Regions from separate parts of the Desulforamulus ruminis DSM 2154 genome, predicted to be linked through region 2. Evidence: predicted binding sites of a transcription regulator. Region 2 holds the regulator's gene; the other holds the start of a gene.
The links. Region 2 encodes HrcA, which represses chaperone genes, less so after heat shock. Its sites were predicted from a motif close to TGTTAGCACTCNNNNNNNNNGAGTGCTAACA; they were not measured.
Positions count from the first base shown of each region.

Region 1: groES (co-chaperone GroES) is a predicted target of HrcA. The motif match lies at 7,874-7,904, and genes of this name have one in related genera.

Region 1 is NC_015589.1:761,087-771,525, forward strand. It holds gene DESRU_RS03810 (anti-sigma factor family protein) at 1-25, opposite strand, end outside; gene DESRU_RS03815 (RNA polymerase sigma factor) at 1-590, opposite strand, end outside; gene hemZ (coproporphyrinogen dehydrogenase HemZ) at 753-2,237, opposite strand; gene DESRU_RS03825 (hypothetical protein) at 2,386-2,565, shown strand; gene DESRU_RS03830 (molybdopterin molybdotransferase MoeA) at 2,580-3,806, shown strand; gene DESRU_RS03835 (molybdopterin biosynthesis protein) at 3,870-5,804, shown strand; gene DESRU_RS03840 (winged helix-turn-helix domain-containing protein) at 5,813-6,187, shown strand; gene fdhD (formate dehydrogenase accessory sulfurtransferase FdhD) at 6,292-7,080, opposite strand; gene DESRU_RS03850 (MogA/MoaB family molybdenum cofactor biosynthesis protein) at 7,176-7,664, shown strand; gene groES (co-chaperone GroES) at 7,955-8,239, shown strand; gene groL (chaperonin GroEL) at 8,288-9,922, shown strand; gene cysK (cysteine synthase A) at 10,258-10,439, shown strand, end outside.
Region 2 is NC_015589.1:1,164,119-1,174,557, reverse strand. It holds gene prmA (50S ribosomal protein L11 methyltransferase) at 1-825, opposite strand, end outside; gene dnaJ (molecular chaperone DnaJ) at 1,079-2,209, opposite strand; gene dnaK (molecular chaperone DnaK) at 2,293-4,143, opposite strand; gene grpE (nucleotide exchange factor GrpE) at 4,175-4,777, opposite strand; gene DESRU_RS05780 (TCP-1/cpn60 chaperonin family protein) at 4,798-6,363, opposite strand; gene hrcA (heat-inducible transcriptional repressor HrcA) at 6,379-7,425, opposite strand; gene hemW (radical SAM family heme chaperone HemW) at 7,548-8,708, opposite strand; gene lepA (translation elongation factor 4) at 8,724-10,439, opposite strand, start outside.

The DNA of each region.
Region 1 (10,439 bases), 400 kb from region 2:
TAATCCATAGGCAGGTCTGGTTCATGGGAGATACCCCCTTTGTGGATGGGTTTCATTTTCTTCTGTAAAACTGCCTTGGCACGATGAATTTGAGTACCGACGGTTTGTACCGGTATTTCCATAATGTCTGCGATTTCCTGATAACTAAGGCCTTCCAGATGGCGTAAAATAAGGACGGTGCGGTATTTTACAGGCAGATCGGCGATGAGTTCCTGAAGTGCTGACAGGGATTCCTTCTGCTGATATATTTCCGCCGGATCGTCCCTTGCCGTGGTGGGGGCCCTTGGCGCGATATCCTCATAGCGGTCCTGAATCGTGTGGGCCCTTGATTTTTTGTTCCTGCGGTAGCGGTCCAAACAAACATTGGTGGCAATTCGGTAAAACCAACTGGTGAATTTTGCTTCACCCCGGAAAGAGGCCAGGGCAGAGTACAACTTGATAAAGACCTCCTGGGTGGCATCCCGGGCTTCTTCCCGGTCATTCAAGATGCGAAAGGCCACATTGAAAATACCGGGCTGATACCACCTGACGATGGCCTCAAAGGCTCCTGTATCGCCCGTTCTCGCCTTTTCTATGATGTCCTGCGGCACATCCGGTGTTCCGATAGCCTTTCGCCTCCTTCCTGACCGTTTCTTCACGCTCACTTTGACGTAGCGGGGAGTTCTTTTATTTCATAACTTTAAAAATAATTTTATGGAAATTTTTTCATATAAAAAGACGGGGCTTCTCCCGTCTGTGTACCAATATGCAAATTAACTTCCGGCTCCCATCTGTTGAATGTGCTGTACCTTCCGTTCCAGGTATTCCCTTAACCGCTCGGTGTACTGCCTTGGCTCTTTGGCATTGTAGTCATTCACCAGCCTCCAGGTATCGGAATCCACCCACTTGGAACTGGCTCCCACCCCCAGTCCGATAATGGTTTGCCTTTCTTCGATCATTTGAATGTTATAAATACAGAGATGATCCGCCAGGGCATAACCGATATTCTCCAGATTACCGACCATTTGCTTTTGCCTGTACAGATAATAGGGTTCCAGACCAAGGCTGCGGGCACCCCGGTGGGTCTCCTGCCACATGGCTGTGGTCTCGGAGGCGGAAGTCAAAGGAAACTGATCCAGTCTTTGCTTTAAATCCGAGGCCCGCTTTAAGGCCAGGGCGTGAACCGTCAGATTTTGCGGGTGCAGCTTGGCAATGCGGTCCATGGTTTGGGTTACGTCGGCTGCAGTTTCCCCAGGCAGACCAATAATTAAATCCATATTGATGGTGGGGAATTTTAATTGCCTGGCCGTTTCCACAGCCTGGTAGATATCTTCCACCGTGTGCTGGCGGCCGATGGTCTCCAGGGTTTTCTGATTCATGCTCTGGGGGTTGATACTGAGGCGGCTGACTCCCTGCTCCGCCAGCAGGGAAAGCATCTCACGGCTTAACGTATCCGGTCTGCCTCCCTCCACCGTTACTTCACGGGTACAGGGACCCTTTAAGCAGCGGTTGATGGTTTCCAGCAGCAGGTGTACTTGATCCGGTTGCAGGCTGGTGGGGGTACCACCGCCCAGGTAAAGGGTCTGCACGGCGATGCCTCTGGATTGCAGGGCTTCTCCCACCACCTTGATTTCTTCCAGAAGCGCTTTCAGGAAGGGTTCCACCATAGCGCGGTGCTTTTTTAGCGGGTAAGAAGGGAAAGAGCAATAAAGGCAGCGGGATGGACAAAAGGGAATGCCTATATAAACCGACACCAATTTTTTGGCCTGTTCCCTGGAAAGCAGCCAGGAACGCTGGGTCCGGGCAACAGTGGTAATAAGTTCGGCTTTGTCTTCCCGCAGGGCATAGCCCGCCATCAGGTAGGCCTTTACCTGCTCTTGGGACCAGCCTTCATCCATCAGCCGGTGAACCACTTTGGTGGGGCGAATGCCGGTCATAATGCCCCAAGGGCTGGGGTTTTTTCCGGTGGCGGCTTCCAGAGCCCGGAAAACAGCCAGCCGGGCCAATCTTTTTAGTTCAATAAGGGATTCTTCGGCAATAACCGGCTGCCAGCCTGTAGCCCTGTGAGTTATGGCCGCCGGCTGGTCGTAAAACCGGGCCTCTGCCCAAAGGACCGGTCCTTCCTGCCCCAACTCTAAATGAAGACGGGGTTCCGGCCCGGAATGAACCAATTGTGCACCGGGATAAAAAAGCCAGATCACATCCTGGATGGTTCCCTGGTAAAGAACGGCTGCGCCGGTAAGTTCAATGGCAATCATTTTCTCTCTCCTTAGAAACGGGTTGTCCATAAAATAAAGGCTCGTTTTTATAAAAGATCAATAAGAGTCTCTGGGTATGGCAGGATATTTTACCATTCCAATGTAATAATAACACAAATAAAAGGTTAATCGAAAAGGGGAGAATATTGTGGAGCAAACTCAGGAGAAAATTGTAGAGGCCGTGAAAAAAGCAGCCCGGGAAGGAAAACTTTCCTGCACGGCGGCCCGTAAAATAGCCGGGGAATTTGCTGTAGCCCCGGGAGTGGTGGGCAAGGTTTGTGATGAACTAAAAATTAAGATTAAAGCCTGCGAACTGGGCTGTTTTTAAACGGGAGGGTTATCTTGGAACTATTTAATGTATTGACGGTACAGCAGGCGCGGCAAACCCTGTCCAAGCATGTTATTCGCCGTGAAGAGGAAACCGTTCCCCTGTTGGAGGGATTAAACCGGGTGTTATCCCGGGATATCGTATCTTTGGAGGAGGTTCCCGGCTTTGACCGGTCCACTATGGACGGCTATGCGGTCCGAGCCCGGGATATCTTTGGCGCCGCCGAATCCCTGCCTGCCTATGTGAACATTGCCGGTGAAGTTATTATGGGCAGGGAAGCCGCCGGGTTCCTGGAACCGGGCCAAGCCTGGGCCATTCCAACCGGGGGCATGCTCCCGGCCGGAGCGGATGCCGTGGTAATGGTGGAATATACGGAAGAGCTGGATGAAAAGACCATTGGTATTACCAGGCCGGTTGCTCCCGGAGAAAATGTCGTACGCCGGGGGGAAGACGTCATGGCGGGTTTGACCATCCTGACAGCGGGACACCGCCTGCGCCCTCAGGATTTGGGCCTGCTGGCGGCAGTGGGTGTAACCCGGGTTCCGGTTCTGATGCCCCTGAAGGTGGGCATTCTTTCCACCGGCGATGAACTGACGGAACCAAACCAACCGGTGCCTCCGGGGAAAGTCAGGGATATCAATTCCTATGCCTTGTACGGACAGGTTCTGGAAGCTGGGGGAATGCCCAGGCTTTACGGCATTGTTGAAGATGATTTTGACACCTTGCGGAATACCATGGTTCAGGCCCTGGCGGAAAACGATATGATCCTGATCTCCGGGGGCAGTTCCGTAGGAACCCGGGATGTAACGGCCCGGGTTATTGATACCCTTGGTAAACCGGGAGTGCTGTTCCATGGTATGGCCATTAAACCCGGCAAGCCTTCCATCGGCGCCATGGTGGACGGTAAGGCTGTTTTTGGGCTGCCGGGTCATCCGGTTTCGGCTATGGTAGTTTTCAACCTGCTGGCACGGCCATTCATTGAATCCCTGGATATTTCCGGGGATCTCAGAAAATTCCCCCTGCGGGCTGTGATGACCCGTAATGTACATTCGGCCACCGGAAGGGATGACTTCCTGCGGGTGGTTCTACGCCGGGGAGAGGACGGAACCCTACTGGCCGAGCCTGTCCTGGGCAAGTCAGGTCTAATCAGCACCATGGTCAAGGCGGACGGTGTGGCTCATCTGCCCCTGAATAAGGAGGGGGTGGAGGCCGGGGAATGGGTGGATGTGTGGTTGTTCTAGCGGTTCTGCCTTTTAAATTAAAGTTACCATAAATTCTAAAATTAAAGATAGGAGAAGACGTCCATGAGAAATAAAAGAGATGTCTACCTGGACAATCGTCCCTGGGAAGAGGCCCTGGAGGGCTGGCTTCATCACCTACAAACCAAAGGGGCTCTGAGCCCGGGGCCGCCGGAGATTCTGGCCACCGAGCAAGCCCTGGGACGGGTCACGGCGGAGCCGATTTTTGCCGTGAACTCTTCCCCCCATTATCATGCTTCGGCCATGGACGGGATTGCGGTGGACTCATCCCTGACCTTTGGTGCTTCCGATGCCATGCCCAAACAGATCCGGTTGGGAGAAAAGGCTCAGGTGGTGGATACCGGCGATCCAATCCCCGCAGGCTGCGATGCGGTAATCATGATTGAAGATGTCCACTTTGTGGAAGACGAAGCCTTTGAAATTACTTCTGCTGCGGCTCCCTGGCAACATGTGCGTGCCATTGGGGAAGACGTGGTGGCCACCGAGATGATTTTACCCGCGAACCACACCCTGCGTCCGGTGGATATTGGCGGTATTTTGGCCGGCGGAGTGGGAACCGTTGCGGTTCATCCCAGACCCAGGGTGGCGCTGCTTCCCACCGGAACCGAGCTGGTGCAGCCGGGGTCCCAGTTAAAACCGGGGGATATCGTGGAATACAATACCCGGGTGTTGGGGGCCATGGTGCAGACCTGGGGCGGTGAACCTCTCCGGCGGTCCATTACGATGGATCAGTGGGACCAACTGAAGGCCACCATTACCAGCGCCCTGGAGGAAGTGGACGTGGTGGTGGTCAATGCCGGCTCCTCGGCCGGAAGGGAAGATTTTACCGCGGCGTTGATCCGTGAATTGGGTACGGTTTTAACCCACGGGGTAGCCATTAAGCCCGGCAAACCGGTGATCCTGGGAGAAATTAAAGGCAAGCCGGTCATCGGTATTCCAGGTTACCCGGTTTCTGCGGCCCTGACCATGGAACTGTTTGTTAAACCGGTTATTTATAAAAAACTAGGCTCGGTTCCACCGGCTACTCCAACCGCCGATGCCATTATCTCCCGTAAAATGCCCTCTCCCATGGGCGTGGAAGAATTCATTCGGGTTAAACTGGGTCAAGTAGGGGACAAATTTGTTGCCACACCCATTTCCCGCGGGGCCGGCATTATCATGTCTATGGTCCGGGCTGACGGCATGCTGCGGGTTCCCCGGCCTTCCGAGGGATTTCGGGCAGGAGAAACGGTAAAGATTGAACTGATGCGCTCCCTGGAAGAAGTGAGCCAGACCACCGTGGTTATCGGAAGCCACGATATGGCCCTGGACATTTTAGCCAACCACCTGCGCAGGAGTTTTCCGGAGGCCAGTCTTTCCAGTGCCAATGTAGGGAGCCTGGGGGGACTGAATGCCATTAAACGGGGAGAATGCCACTGCGCCGGCACGCATCTGCTGGATGAGGAAACCGGTGATTACAACATCTCTTATATTCAAAAGCTGCTGGGAGATCGCCCGGTGGTGCTGGTAAATCTGGTTTACCGGCAACAGGGTTTAATGGTGGCCAAGGGCAATCCTCTGGGAATTGGCGGACTGGAAGATCTGGTCCGGGAAGGAGTCCGCTTTATCAACCGGCAGAGAGGTGCCGGTACCAGGATATTGCTGGATTTCCGTTTAAAACAACTGGGCATAAACCCGGACAGCATCTATGGTTATAACCGGGAGGAATATACTCATATGGCGGTTGCCGCCGCTGTAGCCAGCGGAGCGGCTGATGCCGGTCTGGGTATTTTAGCGGCGGCCAATGCCCTGGAATTGGATTTTGTTCCGGTGGTGGAGGAACGTTATGACCTTTGTATTCCGGGAGAGTACTGGGATACCCCTTACATCACTCGGCTGTTGGAAGTTATTGACACACCGGAATTCCGGCAGCAGGTGGAGAAATTGGGCGGGTATGATCTAAGAGATTGCGGCGGCGTGATGTACCGGCAGGGAATCTAGGTGAATTTATGAAAAAGGAGCCTGGAGAATTTCTAAACAAGCCCCCGCTGGAACTTTTTGAACCGGGCTGCAAGGTCTGGCTGGAGCGGGGAGGCACCAATTTTGGTGACGGGTTGTATTACCTGCTCACCTATGTCCAAGAGTACGGCTCCATTTCCCGGTCAGCCAGAGAGATGGGCATGTCCTACCGGGCCGCCTGGGGTAAAATTAAGCGTGCGGAAAAAAACTGGGGCATTCAACTGGTGGCCACCCAGGTAGGCGGGGATACCGGCGGGGGAGCCAGCCTTACGGAAGTTGGTCAAAAGCTGGTGGTCTCCTTTGGAAATTTCCGGACGGAGATGGAAAGGGCCGTTAAAAGGATTTTTAAAGAAAGCTTTCATTAGGAATATTTCCTTTTGCGTTGAACCTAAAAGAGGGTGAGGAAAACCTCACCCTGCTGAGAAAATTTTTAGAAAAGAACAGGCAAAGAGAACCGAAGGCAGCCCGATCAGCCTAAAATGCGCTCCGGATAGGTGTATACATTCATCCGCTCCCCCTTGGCGAAACCAACGATGGTGATACCCAGTTTTTCAGCCATTTCAATTCCCAGGTCGGTGGGGGCGGAGCGGGAAATGATAACCGGCAGGCCCATTTTGCCTACCTTGATAACAATTTCAGAAGAAACCCTGCCGCTGAAGACCAGAATTTTGTCCTCCAGAGAGATGCCGTTCAAGAAAGCCCGGCCAAAGATTTTGTCTACGGCATTGTGCCGACCCACGTCTTCATAAAACAAAATCACTTCGGTGGGAGCGCAAAGGGCAGCATTGTGAACCCCGCCGGTTTGTTGGAATAAAACGGACATTTCTTCCAGACGGTCGGATAAATTCCAAACCTGTCCGGGAGTTACCAAAAGCGGAGTGGTGATCTTGTTCATGCTCTTGGCATCATTCACAAAATAAAAAACCGGACGCCCCCTGCCGCAGCAGGAAGTAATGTTTCTTTTAAGAAATTTTTTTTCCGATTCGCCTTCCAAAGCTTCAATATGAACGGTTCCATTCTCGTAATCAATTTGAATATTGTTGAGATCCTCCGGACTCTGAAGCAGTCCTTCGGAGCAAAGAAAGCCTACGGCCAGTTCTTCCAAACCTTCCGGGGAACAAACCATGGTCACAAACTCCCTGCCGTTGAGGAACAGGGTTACGGGAACTTCGCGAACAATAGGATCTTCGGTATGAAGGATTTTATCCCCTTTGATTTTAACGATATTTATGGATGTTCTGTTAATCTGCCAGGTCATTTCCCAGCCTCCTTATAAAATATCGCAATATTTATTTTATTGTATCTTAACCGGAGGCTGTTGTGAAGGCCGGCAAAATCCTTGGAGGTGAAAGCATGTATAAAATAGGTATTGTAACCATGAGCGACAAGGGGGCCCGGGGAGAACGGGAGGATACCAGCGGCGCCGCCATTAAAGAGCTGGTGGCGGGTCTTGGCCGGGTGGAGCAATACCGGGTGGTACCCGATGATCCGGAAGTGATAAAGAATACTTTGATTGAATTTGCCGACCAACATGCCCTGGATCTTATTTTAACCACCGGTGGAACCGGGCTGGGGCCAAGGGATAACACCCCCGAAGCCACCCTGGCCGTCATCCACCGGCAGGTGCCGGGATTGGCGGAAGCCATCCGGGCGGAAAGTCTGAAAAAAACGCCCAAGGCCATGCTGTCCAGAGCAATCAGCGGTATCCGGGGCAAAACCTTAATTATTAACCTGCCCGGCAGTGTAAAGGGGGTAAGGGAATGCCTGGAGGTGGTTCTGCCGGTGCTGCCCCATGGTTTGGAGATCCTTACCGGACGGGGTGGCGAGTGTGGTTCCGGCTAAATGAAAAAATTTTTAAAAATTGCATAAAATAACCAGGTATAGGTTAAGATATCTTGTGGGTAAAAAAAATGATAGGGCTGAAAATCTAATATAGAGGGAGAAATTAAAAGATAAATGTACCAAATTAAATTTTTTCTAGGCCATTTTGGTATATTTGCCATTGTAGGTAGTTGCTTTTAATCTTCTCGTTCTATATTATATTAACTGGGTGTTAGCACTCAATATTAATGAGTGCTAACAACACAACCCGCAAATTAAAAAACCTTAATAATTTTAAAGGAGGGTTTTTTGTGATTAAACCATTAGGTGACAGGGTAGTTGTAAAGGCACTGCCCCAGGAAGAAAAAACCAAGAGCGGCATCGTACTGCCGGATACTGCCAAAGAGAAGCCTCAGCAGGGCGAAGTGATTGCCGTAGGTCCCGGCCGCCTGCTGGAAAACGGCCAGCGCGCCACCATTGATCTTAAGGCCGGTGACAAAGTATTCTTCTCCAAATATGCCGGCAACGAGGTTAAAATTGAAGAAGAAGAATTCCTGATCTTAAGAGAGATGGATATTCTGGCTATTGTTGAATAAGTTTATTTTTGTACTTAAAGTTTTGATTATATAAGGAGGTTATTGACCTTGGCTAAAGAAATTATTTTCCGCGAGGATGCCCGCAAGTCACTGGAAAGAGGCGTAAACGCCCTGGCTGAAGCGGTTAAGGTAACCCTTGGCCCTAAAGGCCGCAATGTTGTGTTAGATAAAAAATTTGGTGCACCCACCATCACCAATGACGGTGTAACCATTGCCCGGGAAGTTGAACTGGCTGATAAGTTTGAGAATATGGGCGCCCAACTGGTTAAAGAGGTTGCCACCAAGACCAACGATGTAGCTGGTGACGGCACCACCACCGCCACGGTTTTAGCTCAGGCCATCGTTCGGGAAGGACTGAAAAACGTAGCCGCCGGCGCCAATCCCATGATTATCAAACGGGGCATTGAAGTAGCCGTTGAAAAGGCTGTTGAAGAAATCAAAGCCATGGCAAAGCCCATTGAAAGCAAGGAAGCCATTTCCCAGGTAGCTACCGTTTCCGCCAATGATGATTCCATTGGCAGCCTCATTGCCGAAGCCATGGAAAAAGTAGGCAAAGACGGCGTTATTACCGTTGAGGAATCCCAGGGTATCGGAACAAACCTGGAAGTTGTGGAAGGCATGAACTTTGACCGGGGTTATATTTCCCCTTACATGACCACCGATACCGACAAGATGGAGGCTTCCCTCAGCGATCCTTACATTTTGATTACCGATAAAAAGGTTGCCTCTATTCAGGAAATCCTGCCTATTTTGGAAAAAGTCATTCAGACCGGCAACAAGCCCGTTCTGCTGATTTGCGAAGACCTGGAGGGCGAAGCCTTAGCCACTCTGGTGCTGAACAAACTGCGCGGCACCCTGAATGTTGTTGCGGTTAAAGCTCCCGGTTTCGGCGACCGCCGCAAGGCCATGCTGGAAGATATCGCAACCCTTACCGGCGCTACCGTTATCACCGAAGATATCGGCCTGAAGCTGGATAAAGCCACTCTGGATATGCTGGGTACTGCCCGTCAGATTCGGGTTAAGAAAGAAGAAACCATCATTGTTGGCGGAGGTGGTGACCTGTCCAATATCGAAGGCCGGGTAGCCCAGATTAAAAAGCAAATCGAAGAAACCACCTCTGATTTCGACCGTGAAAAACTGCAGGAGCGTCTGGCTAAACTGGCCGGCGGTGTTGCTGTCATTCAGGTTGGCGCAGCCACCGAGGTTGAAATGAAAGAGAAAAAACTGCGTATCGACGATGCTCTGAACGCAACCCGTGCTGCTGTTGAAGAGGGAATTGTCCCCGGCGGCGGCACTGCCTATATCGATATTATCGGCTCCCTGGACAGCATCGTGCTGGAAGGCGACGCCAAAACCGGTGTGGACATTGTTAAGCGGGCCCTGGAAGAACCCCTGCGCCAAATCGCCAATAACGCCGGCCACGAAGGTTCCGTGGTGGTTGAGAAAGTTAGAGCCACTGCAAAGGGCGTGGGCTTTAACGCTATGAGTGAAGATTACGTGGATATGATTGCCGCAGGGATTGTTGACCCGGCCAAAGTAACCCGGTCTGCTTTACAAAACGCTGCCTCCATCGCAGCCATGATTCTCACCACCGAGACGCTGATTTCCGATAAGCCCGAAGAAAATGCCGCCAATCCTATGGCCGGCATGGGCGGAATGGGTGGCATGGGCGGCATGATGTAAGATCCTCCCGGAATCCTCTGTTGATAGGGGATTATGAGGAGCCCGCTGCCTTAAAAGTAACGAAAAAATAACAATGAGTCTATTAGGGACCTTTCAGAAGTTCGCCGAGCTTTTGAAAGGTCTCTTTCTGTTGGCATTTTTCCATTGGAGAACCAACAAAAAGACCGGGTTTAGAATAATTTATGGATGGCAGGTACTTTTAAAAGCCTTGAACAAAGGAACTTGCAGGAACACGCTCAGGTTTTCTATATTCTGTTATAATATTCCTTATAAGGTAGAATAATTTTAGGGAATGCCTTGGTAAAGGGTCTAAAATAAAAACGGGGGCGGTAAAAATGACCATTTATAATAATATTTTAGAAACCATTGGCGGCACTCCGCTGGTGCGGGTAAACCGGTTGGCTGCGGGGACGGCGGCCGAGGTGCTGGCCAAAGTGGAATTTTTTAATCCCGGGGGAAGTGTCAAGGACCGTATCGGTTACGCTATGATTATGGATGCGCTGGAAAGGGGCGTTAT
Region 2 (10,439 bases):
CCGGAAGCGGATAATGCCGGAAGTAATAAAGTAACCTCCGGGCTTCAATATCTCCGGCACGGCAGGGGCCAGCATCAGGATCACATTGGCCACAATATTGGCAATCAGCACATCCACCGGCGGTTTTACCTTATCCAGCAGATTTCCCTGCAAAACTTCCACCCTGTCTGCAACCTGATTTAACTGCACGTTTTCAGCGGCAACCTTGACCGCCACCTCATCCAGGTCCACGGCAGACACCCTGGAAGCCCCCAGCTTGGCCGACGTAATGGCCAGAATACCGGTACCGGTGCCTACATCCGCCACCACCTCGCCGCCCTGGATGATCTTTTCCAGGTATTCCATGCACATGGTGGTGGTGGGGTGATTGCCGCAGCCAAAGGCCATGCCGGGGTCCAGTTCCAGAAGGATCCGGCCGGCCGGCGGCGTGTACTCTTCCCAACTGGGCTTCACAGCCAACCGGTGGCCAATCTCCATCGGCTTATAATAGGCCATCCAGGAGGTGGCCCAGTCCTCGTCAGCTACCGCCTTTGTTTCAACCCTGGGGAGTTCCGGCAGGTCTAAACCGGCCAGACGGTCCTGCAGGATAACCAAACGGTCTTCCAGTCCCGGGCCCTGGGGGAAGTAAGCCTTTACCAGCGGCAGCGGCCGGTTCAGCACCTCCGGGGAAAATTCGTAATGGTCCCAGATGTTGGCGGCAATATACTTGGAAATTAAAGCGGGGTCCTCAATGACAACCCCGCCGGCTCCCATTTCATCAAAAATGTTGCTGACCATGTCAATTCCCTCATGGGAAACATGGACCGTGATTTCAAGCCAGTTCATTCAAACGCCTCTTTCTTGTATGGGGTATTCCTGAAGGGTCCAGACTTGAGGGTATTTCTTTTGAGTCCTGTTGCTGGCCTTAAGGGGATTCCTTTAAGGTCCTGTGTGAGTGGAAGCATTTCTTACTGGTTTTAAGCAAATGCCTGATGAACATACTTAATACTAACAACAGGACCCCGGAGAAAAACTTATGAGTCTAGCAACAGGACCCCCAAGCACAACCCTTAAGGCTAACGTACCCTTAAGGCTGAGTCTAGCCCCTCAGCGCATCCTTTACTTTCTCAAAAATATTTTTAGATCCTCCCTGAGGGCTTTCGCCGCCGCCGATCTTGGCAAACTCCTGCAGCAGTTCCTTCTGTTTGTCAGTTAACCGGGTTGGTGTCACAATTTTCACCCGGACGTGCTGATCCCCACGACCGCTTCCATTTAAGTAAGGAATTCCTTTACCCCTAATACGGAAGATCGTGCCGGTTTGGGTTCCTTCAGGTATTTTCAGACTGGCCGTACCATCCAAAGTGGGCACCTCCACCACATCCCCCAAGGCTGCCTGGGCAAAACTAATGTTCATATCATAAATAACATCGTTGCCGTCCCTTATAAAGGATTTGTGCGGACGCACCACAATATACACGTAAAGGTCCCCCGGGGGGCCTCCTCTCAGACCGGCCTCTCCTTCACCGCTCAGGCGCAGCCGGGAGCCGTCGTCCACCCCGGCGGGAATTTTCACGTGGATGGTCTTGGATTTTCTGACTTGACCTCCACCCCGGCAGGTGGGACAGGGTCTTTCAATCACTTTACCGGCTCCCCGGCAGCTTTCACAGGTACGGCTTTGAACAATTCGGCCAAAGGGGGTTGTCTGAGCATACTGCACCTGTCCCGTTCCATGGCAGGTGCCGCAGGTTTTCGAGCTGCTGCCCGGCGCCGCCCCGCTGCCGCCGCAAGTATCGCAGATTTCCGTCCGGGGTACCTGGATATCCCGCTCCACGCCGAAAGCCGCTTCCTTAAAGGAGATTTCCATATTTACCCGCAGGTCGCCGCCCTTTTGGGGGCCGCCCCGTTGACGTCCGCCCATACCGCCAAAGAACATTTCAAAAATATCCCCGAGTCCGCCGAAATCCGCCCCGCCAAAGCCGCCGAAACCGTTAAAACCCTGGCCGTCGGCCGCCGCATGACCAAACTGATCATAGGCTGCTCTTTTATCAGGGTCGTTTAATACAGCATAGGCTTCAGCAATTTCTTTAAACCGGGCTTCCGCGGTCTCCTTATCTTCTTTATTGGCATCCGGGTGGAACTGGCGGGCCAGTTTCCGGTAGGCTTTCTTTATTTCGTCCGCCGAGGCATCCCGGGAGACCCCCAGCACCTCATAATAGTCGCGCTTAGCCATGACTCACCACCTACATTTCATGAATAACAGGGGAATACGGATTCCCCTGTTATAATGATATTTGCTCACTATGGTATGCAGCTTTACTTGTTGTCGTTCTTTTTCTCGTCTTTTACTTCATAATCCGCATCCACTACGTTATCCTGCTCCGGGCTGGCCCCGCAGTCTCCCCCGGCGCAACCGCCCTGGGCTTCCTGCTGGGCATTTTGCTGATACATAGCAGAGGTCAATTCGTAGAGGGGTTTGGTCACTTCTTCTAATTTATTTTTCATTTGATCGGTGTCGTTACTGTTAACGGCAGTCCGCAGTTCCTCAATGGCCTTCTGTAAAGCTTCCACCTTATCTTTATCGGCTTTATCCCCCAGGTCTTTGATGGTCTTTTCAGCCTGATAAATCATACTGTCCGCCTGGTTTCTGACTTCTACCGCTTCCTGACGCTTTTTATCCTCTTCGGCATATTTTTCCGCATCATTGACCATGGCCTTGATGTCTTCATCCGAAAGGGCGCCGCTGGCGGTAATGGAGATGCTTTGGGCCTTGCCGGTCCCCATATCCTTGGCCGACACCGAAACAATGCCGTTTACGTCAATATCAAACTTAACTTCGATTTGCGGCACACCCCGGGGTGCCGGGGGAATACCGGTAAGCTGGAACCGGCCCAGGGTTTTGTTATTGGCAGCCATGGGCCGTTCACCCTGCAGCACATGAATCTCTACCGTCGTCTGGTTATCGGCGGCAGTGGAGAAGATTTGGCTCTTGGAACTGGGAATGGTGGTGTTGCGCTCAATTAAGCGGGTAAACACGCCTCCCAGGGTTTCAATGCCCAGGGACAGGGGCGTTACATCCAGCAGCAGTACGTCCTTCACTTCACCCGCCAGAACGCCGGCCTGGATGGCAGCCCCGATGGCCACGCATTCGTCAGGGTTAATGCCTTTATGGGGTTCCTTGCCTAAAAATTTGCGAATGGCTTCTTGAACCGCAGGAATACGAGTGGAGCCACCCACCATCAGCACTTTGTTAATGTCTTTCGGTTCGAATCCGGCGTCACTCATGGCCTGACGGGTGGGTCCCATGGTTTTTTCCACCAGATCGGCGGTTAGTTCATCGAATTTGGCCCGGGTCAGGTTGATGTCCATGTGTACCGGACCATCCGCTCCCACGGAAATAAAGGGCAAATTAATATTGGAAGTCACTACGCCGGAAAGTTCGATCTTCGCTTTTTCCGCCGCTTCTTTCAAACGCTGCATGGCCATTTTATCTTTGGTTAAATCAATGCCGGTTTCCTTTTTAAATTCAGCGGCCAAATAATCCATCACCCGCTGATCGAAATCATCCCCACCCAGGCGATTGTTGCCGCTGGTGGCTTTTACCTCAAAGACGCCGTCGCCCAGTTCCAGAATGGATACGTCAAAGGTGCCTCCGCCCAGGTCAAAAACCAAAATGGTTTGATCCTCTTCCTTATCTAAGCCATAGGCCAGGGCGGCGGCGGTGGGTTCGTTGATAATGCGCAGTACTTCCAACCCGGCAATTTTACCGGCGTCTTTGGTAGCCTGACGCTGGGCGTCACTGAAATAAGCCGGTACGGTAATCACCGCCTGGGTGACTTTGTCGCCCAAATAAGCTTCTGCATCGGCCTTCAGCTTCCCTAAGACCATGGCTGAAATTTCCTGAGGGGTGTAGTCTTTGCCGTCGATATTTACCTTATGATTGGTTCCCATATGACGTTTAATGGATAGAATGGTCCGGTCAGGATTACTGACAGCCTGACGTTTTGCTACCTGCCCCACCAGACGCTCGCCGGTTTTGGAAAAGCCAACAACCGAAGGTGTGGTGCGGGCTCCTTCCGCGTTGGGAATGACAACGGCCTCGCCGCCTTCCATCACTGCAACGCAGGAGTTGGTGGTTCCCAAATCAATACCAATTACTTTTCCCATTGATGTTACCTCCTGACAAAATATATGAGAATTAAGATTTTGCTACCTTAACCATGGACGGCCGGATAACTTTTCCTTTAAAAAAGTAGCCCTTCCTTAGTTCTTCTACAATGGTGTTTTCCTCTTTCCCGGAGTCCTCCACCTGCATCACCGCATCATGAAGGTTTGGATCAAAGGGCTCCTCCACAGCGGGAATCGGGCTTACTCCTTCATTATTGAGAACATCTTTTAGCTGACGGTGAATCATTTCCACCCCGCTGACAAACTTTTCGCCCCCATCCCCTGCCGAAGCCAGGGCCCGTTCAAAATTATCCAGAACCGGAAGAATGGCTTTAATGAGTTGTTCGGATCCGTATTTCAACAGCTCTTCCCGCTCCAAACGGCTGCGCCGGCGCAGGTTGTCATAATCTGCCTGCAGCCGGACCATCCGGTTGTAGTACTCTTCACTTTCAGCACTTTTATCCGCCAACCGTCTCTTTAATTCCACCGGATCATCGGTTTCTGCGGACTGGCCGTTACCATCCTGCTGTTCTTTGGCGTCCTCTGCTGCGTCTATGTAGCTCTCACTCTCTACGGCCTGCTCTGCTGACTGCAAAGTCTCTTTAGACTGTTCCTGAATTTTTTCTTTTGTCACTTCATCACCCCTCAATCGGTTCATTGTTCAAAACCTTCTCCGGAAGGTTGTTTATAGTCTTTCATTTTTATAATGGTGTCTATCCGCAAAATGGCCTCGGCAATCTCCCCGGCAGCCCGCAGGGCATGAAGCTTAACCAATGCCGGGTCCAGCACACCCGCTTCCAGCATATCCACGATTTCCCCGGTATCACAATCTACCGCCAGGGAAATTTTATTTTGCTCGGCCTGGGCCGCTAAGGCATCCCCGATTTTTTCCAGGGGATTAAAACCGGCGTTGGCAATAATCTGCGCCATGGGGCGGCGCAGGGCCTCCACCACACAGTCCACTCCGTAGGCAGCCATCCCCCGGATACTTTCCCGGACTTTCTCCACCTCCCGGGAAACAGCCAGTTCCAGGGCGCCTCCTCCGGGTACAATACCGCCTTTAACGGCGGCTTGAATGGAACTGGCAGCATCTTTAGCAATCCGGGCCCGCTCCCCCACCACTTCTTCGGTGGCTGCTCCCACCAGAATAGTGGCCATGGGTTTTCCTTCCCCGGCTAAAACCCAAACCTGCTCCAGTCGATCATCCTGTATGACTTTTCCGGCCTGGCCCAGGTATTTTTCTAATTCCTGCGGGCTTTTCTTTAATCCGGTACGCTTGATGGCCCGGGCTCCGGTATGCTCCGCCGCCCGCTGAAGTTCCTTGTTCAATACTCGTTGGACCACCATAACGCCTGCATCGGTCAGCAGTTCCTCCGCCGTATCGTGAACGCCCCGGTCCACTAGAACCAGTCCGGTTCCCAGGTCAATGATCTTTTGTATGTTCGCCCGGAACTCCGCCTGCAGTTCCAGGTAGCGGGCAAAACCCGCCTCGGTCCCCAGGGCTTCATCTTCAATCTCTTCCGGTTCCAGGGCATCGTCAATGACCATAATTTTAACCTGCTCCAGCACCCCGGGCATTTGTCTATTCATGGTCTCCTTATTAATAATGACCCCCATAAACACCTGATTGGCAGCCCCTTCTTCGGAAACCACCGTATCCGAGAGCTTAAAGTTGGGGTCCAGTAGTTTCTCCCGGCCAATTAACCGGGCTGCCTCCACCACCAGATCGGCAATATCCTGATGTTCCCTGCCGGCCACCAGCGCCACCTGGCGCACCTGGGGATGATTTAAGTCCTCCAGAGGCAGGCTGTGTTCCCCGATGGCCTCAAGGGCCCGTCGGATACCGGCCCTGAAACCTTCAATCACCCGGGCCACCGGGACTCCCTTGGCCACCTGCTCCACCCCGGCTCCCACCAGGGACCCGGCCATGACGGTGGCGGTGGTGGTACCGTCGCCGATTTCTTCCTGCTGAGCCCGGGCAATATTAATCACCATCCGGGCGGCAGGATGGTTTGCTTCCATCATGGTGAGGATGGTCACACCGTCATTGGTAATAACCACCTCACCAAATTTATCTACCAGCATGGTGTCCAGACCCTTTGGCCCCAGGGTCCCCTCAACGGCTGAGGCAATGGCCCGAACCGCATTGGAATTTGTCATCAGCGCCGCTAATTTCTCATTCACTTCAGCGCCCTGACTGGCCTGCTGTTTGAGACTCAATGTGGGGGTTCCTCCTTACTTGTAATGACCCTTCATCATTTCTTCCAGCACCCGAGAAAGGTTTTTTGTCATATAATCAACCACGGTAATGACCTTGGCATAATCCATCCGTGTGGGTCCCAGGACGCCCACGGTTCCCAGCACTTGGTTGCCTACCTTGTAGGTTGCCGTAACCACGCTGCAATTCTGCATTTCCTGCCTGGGGTTTTCGCTGCCAATGCGCACGGTTACGTCCCGGCTGTCTTCAAAAGGCATCAGCAACTGCGAAAGGGATTCTTCCTGCTCCAGCAGGGATAACATGACCTTGACCCGGTCCACGTTGTGAAACTCCGGCTGGTTGAGGATATTAAATACCCCTTCCAGATGAACTTTATCTTCCTTTTCCAGATGCAGTTGATCCTGCATTAACTGGAAAGCTATATCTAGTATATTCCGATGTTTGGAAAGTTCAAAATAAATTTCTTTAATTAGGGTAAGCCGGATGCTGTCCATGGTGCGGCCCTGAAGTTTGGCGTTTAAAACCGAAGAAATTTGCTCCAGATCCTCCTGAGTTATATTTTCAGGGACTGTCATCATCTGGTGGTGAACCGCCCCCATATCCATAACCACAATCAACAGAGCCTGGGAGGGTGCCATTAATACCAGTTGAATATGTTTATAGGTGCTTTTGCTTAGTTGAGGCGTCCTTACCAAAGCGGTGTAATTGGTCATCCGGGCCATCATTCGGCCGGTTCGGCTAATCACCTCGCCTACTTCCCGCACCTTTTTTTCATAACCCTGGAGAATGGTTTCCTCCTCTTCCCGGGTCAGTTCTTCCCGCTGCATTAAACAGTCCACATAATAGCGATAGCCTAAATTGGACGGAATTCGACCGGCAGAAGTATGGGGCTGTTCAATAAAGCCCATTTCCTCCAGATCCGACATTTCATTGCGAATGGTTGCCGGACTCACGCCTAAATCATATTTTCGGGAGATGGTTCGTGAACCAACGGGTTCCGCCGTGGAAATGTAATCCTTAATAATGGCTAAAAGGATCTGCTGTTTTCGTTCATCCATTTTCACATCGGAGCACCCCCCTTGTTAGCACTCTATCTTATTGAGTGCTAATTCTAAATAAAATTTAGCAAATAGGCCTTCGTTTGTCAAGCAATCTCCTTGCTGTAAATGGAAAATACCGTTGCATCCTACTGCGAAAATTCCTCCACCACCTGGATAAACTCGGCAAAAACCCGGTTGGCTACCGGCAAGCCCTGGGAGGTTAACTTCAGATGGCCTGCCTCCAATTGAACCAGGCCCTTTTTTTGCAAATCGTGAACCTGTTGGCCAAAGACCTCCAGAAATTCCCGCCCGTATCTTTGTTTAAAAGCATCCAAAGAAAGGCCTTCCATCAGCCGCAGACCAAGAAAAGCCGTCTCTTCCATTTGTTCCCCTTTTGACAGTTTCTTAATCTCCAGGATCGGCCTCTGCCCTTCCTGCAACAGCCGGACATAGTTCATGATATTCTCTGTATTTCCCCAGCGTGTTCCTCCCAGGTGGGAGTGGGCCGCGGGGCCGAATCCCAGATACTGGCCGTTCTGCCAGTAGTTCAGGTTGTGCCTGCAGCGGTAGCCGTCCCTGGAGAAATTGGATATTTCATAATGCCGGTAGCCGGCGGCCGCCAAGGTCTCTATGGCGGTCCGGTACATGGTTAATTCCCATTCTTCGGGGCAGGCTTCCAGTTCCCCCTTATCCACCGACCGGCAGAGGGGGGTTCCTTCTTCCAATTGCAGACCATAACAGGAGAGGTGTTGCGGGGAAAGGGCTAAAACCTGGGACAAGGATTGCTGCCATTGCTCCACGGTCTGGCCGGGCAGGCCAAAGATTAAATCCAGGTTAATATTGTTAAAACCGGCCTTTCCGGCAAAATCCACCGCCTCTTTGGCCTGCTCCACCGTATGAATGCGGCCCAGCCGCTTTAAAAGCTCCGCATGGGTGGATTGAATTCCCAGGCTCAAACGGTTAAAACCGGCCGCCTTCAGCTCTTTCAGGGAAGTCAGGGATACTGTTCCAGGGTTGGCTTCCACGGTTATTTCCGCATCCGGCAGTATCTGAAATCTTTTACCCACCTGTTCCAGCATCTCGGTCAACTGCCCGGAGACAAGACAAGTGGGCGTACCACCGCCCACAAAAATTGTAGCTATTTGTTTATGCTCCGGGGACAGTTCTTGTCTATAATACTCCATTTCCAGCCAAAGGCCTTCCAGGTACTTCTCCAGCAGATCCTGTTGGTAAGGATAGGATGTGAAGTCACAATAAAGGCACTTGCGCAGGCAAAAGGGCACGTGAATATATAATCCTAAAGGCATTCCTGCACCCACCCGTTATTTTTCTTCAATACTTAGCACCGCCATAAAGGCTTCCTGGGGAATTTCCACATTGCCCACCTGTTTCATCCGCCGCTTGCCCTCTTTTTGCTTCTCCAGAAGCTTTCGCTTACGGGAAATATCGCCGCCGTAACATTTGGCTAAAACGTCTTTACGCTGGGCCTTGATGGTTTCCCGGGCAATAATTTTATTGCCAATGGCTGCTTGAACGGGAATCTCGAACATATGCCGGGGGATCAGCGAACGAAGTTTTTCCACCAGACCCCGGCCCCGGGCGTAGGCCTTTTCCTTATGAATGATGCAGGATAGGGCATCCAGGGGTTCCCCGTTGAGCAGGATGTCCATTTTTACCAGATCGGACTCCCGGTAACCGGTTAATTCGTAATCCAAGGAAGCATATCCCTTGGTGCGGGATTTTAATTGATCAAAAAAATCAAAGATAATTTCCGATAAGGGAATATCGTAGGTTAACATTACCCGGTTAACGCCCATATATTCCATGTTGCTGTAAATGCCCCGTTTGTTCTGACACAGTTCCATCACCGTACCCACAAAATCCTTGGGTACCATGATGGTGGCCTTAACAAAGGGCTCTTCAATTTTTTCAATATTGTTCACCGGGGGAAGATTGCTGGGATTATCAATTTCCAGCATTTCACCCTTGGTGCTGGTAACCCGGTACACCACGCTGGGTGCGGTGGTAATAAGGCCGAGGCCGTATTCCCGTTCCAGGCGTTCCTGAATGATTTCCATATGCAGCAGGCCCAGGAATCCGCAGCGGAAACCAAAACCCAGGGCTTCCGAAGTCTCCGGCTCATATATTAAGGAAGCATCGTTCAATTTCAGCTTGTCCAAGGCATCTCTTAAATCTTCATATTCAACGGTTTCTACCGGATACAGGCCGCAAAACACCATGGGCGTTACCTTGCGATAGCCCGGCAGGGGTGCCGGCGCCGGGTTTTTGGCATCGGTAATAGTATCACCTACCCGCACATCCTGGACATTCTTCATGCTGGCACAGACAAAACCCACTTCTCCGGTGCTCAGTTCATCAATAAAGGTCATGGTAGGACTGAACACCCCTACCTCATCCACTTCAAATTCTTTTTTGGTAGCCATCATGCGAATGCGCATACCGGGCTTGAGCGTTCCTTGAACAATCCGTATGTAGGCAATGACTCCCCGGTAAGCATCGTAGTGCGAGTCAAAGATCAGCGCCTGCAGCGGGGCGGCGGGATCTCCCTGGGGCGGCGGAATTTTGGCTACCGCCTGCTCTAATATTTCTGGCACACCAATGCCGCTTTTGGCTGAAGCCAGTACTGCCTCGGAAGTGTCTAAACCAATTACGTCTTCAATTTCCTGTTTCACCCGCTCCGGTTCAGCACTGGGCAGATCAATTTTATTAATGACGGGAATAATCTCCAGGTCATTTTCCAGGGCCAGATAAACGTTGGCCAGGGTTTGCGCCTCAATGCCCTGGGAGGCGTCCACCACCAGCAGGGCCCCTTCACAGGCGGCCAAACTGCGGGAGACCTCATAGGTAAAGTCCACATGACCGGGAGTATCAATTAAATTCAACTGGTATTCCTGACCGTCCGCGGCGGTATAAAACAACCGTACTGCCTGCAATTTAATGGTAATGCCCCGCTCACGCTCCAGGTCCATTTTATCCAGAACCTGTTCGGTCATTTCCCGCTGGCTGAGGGCGCCGGT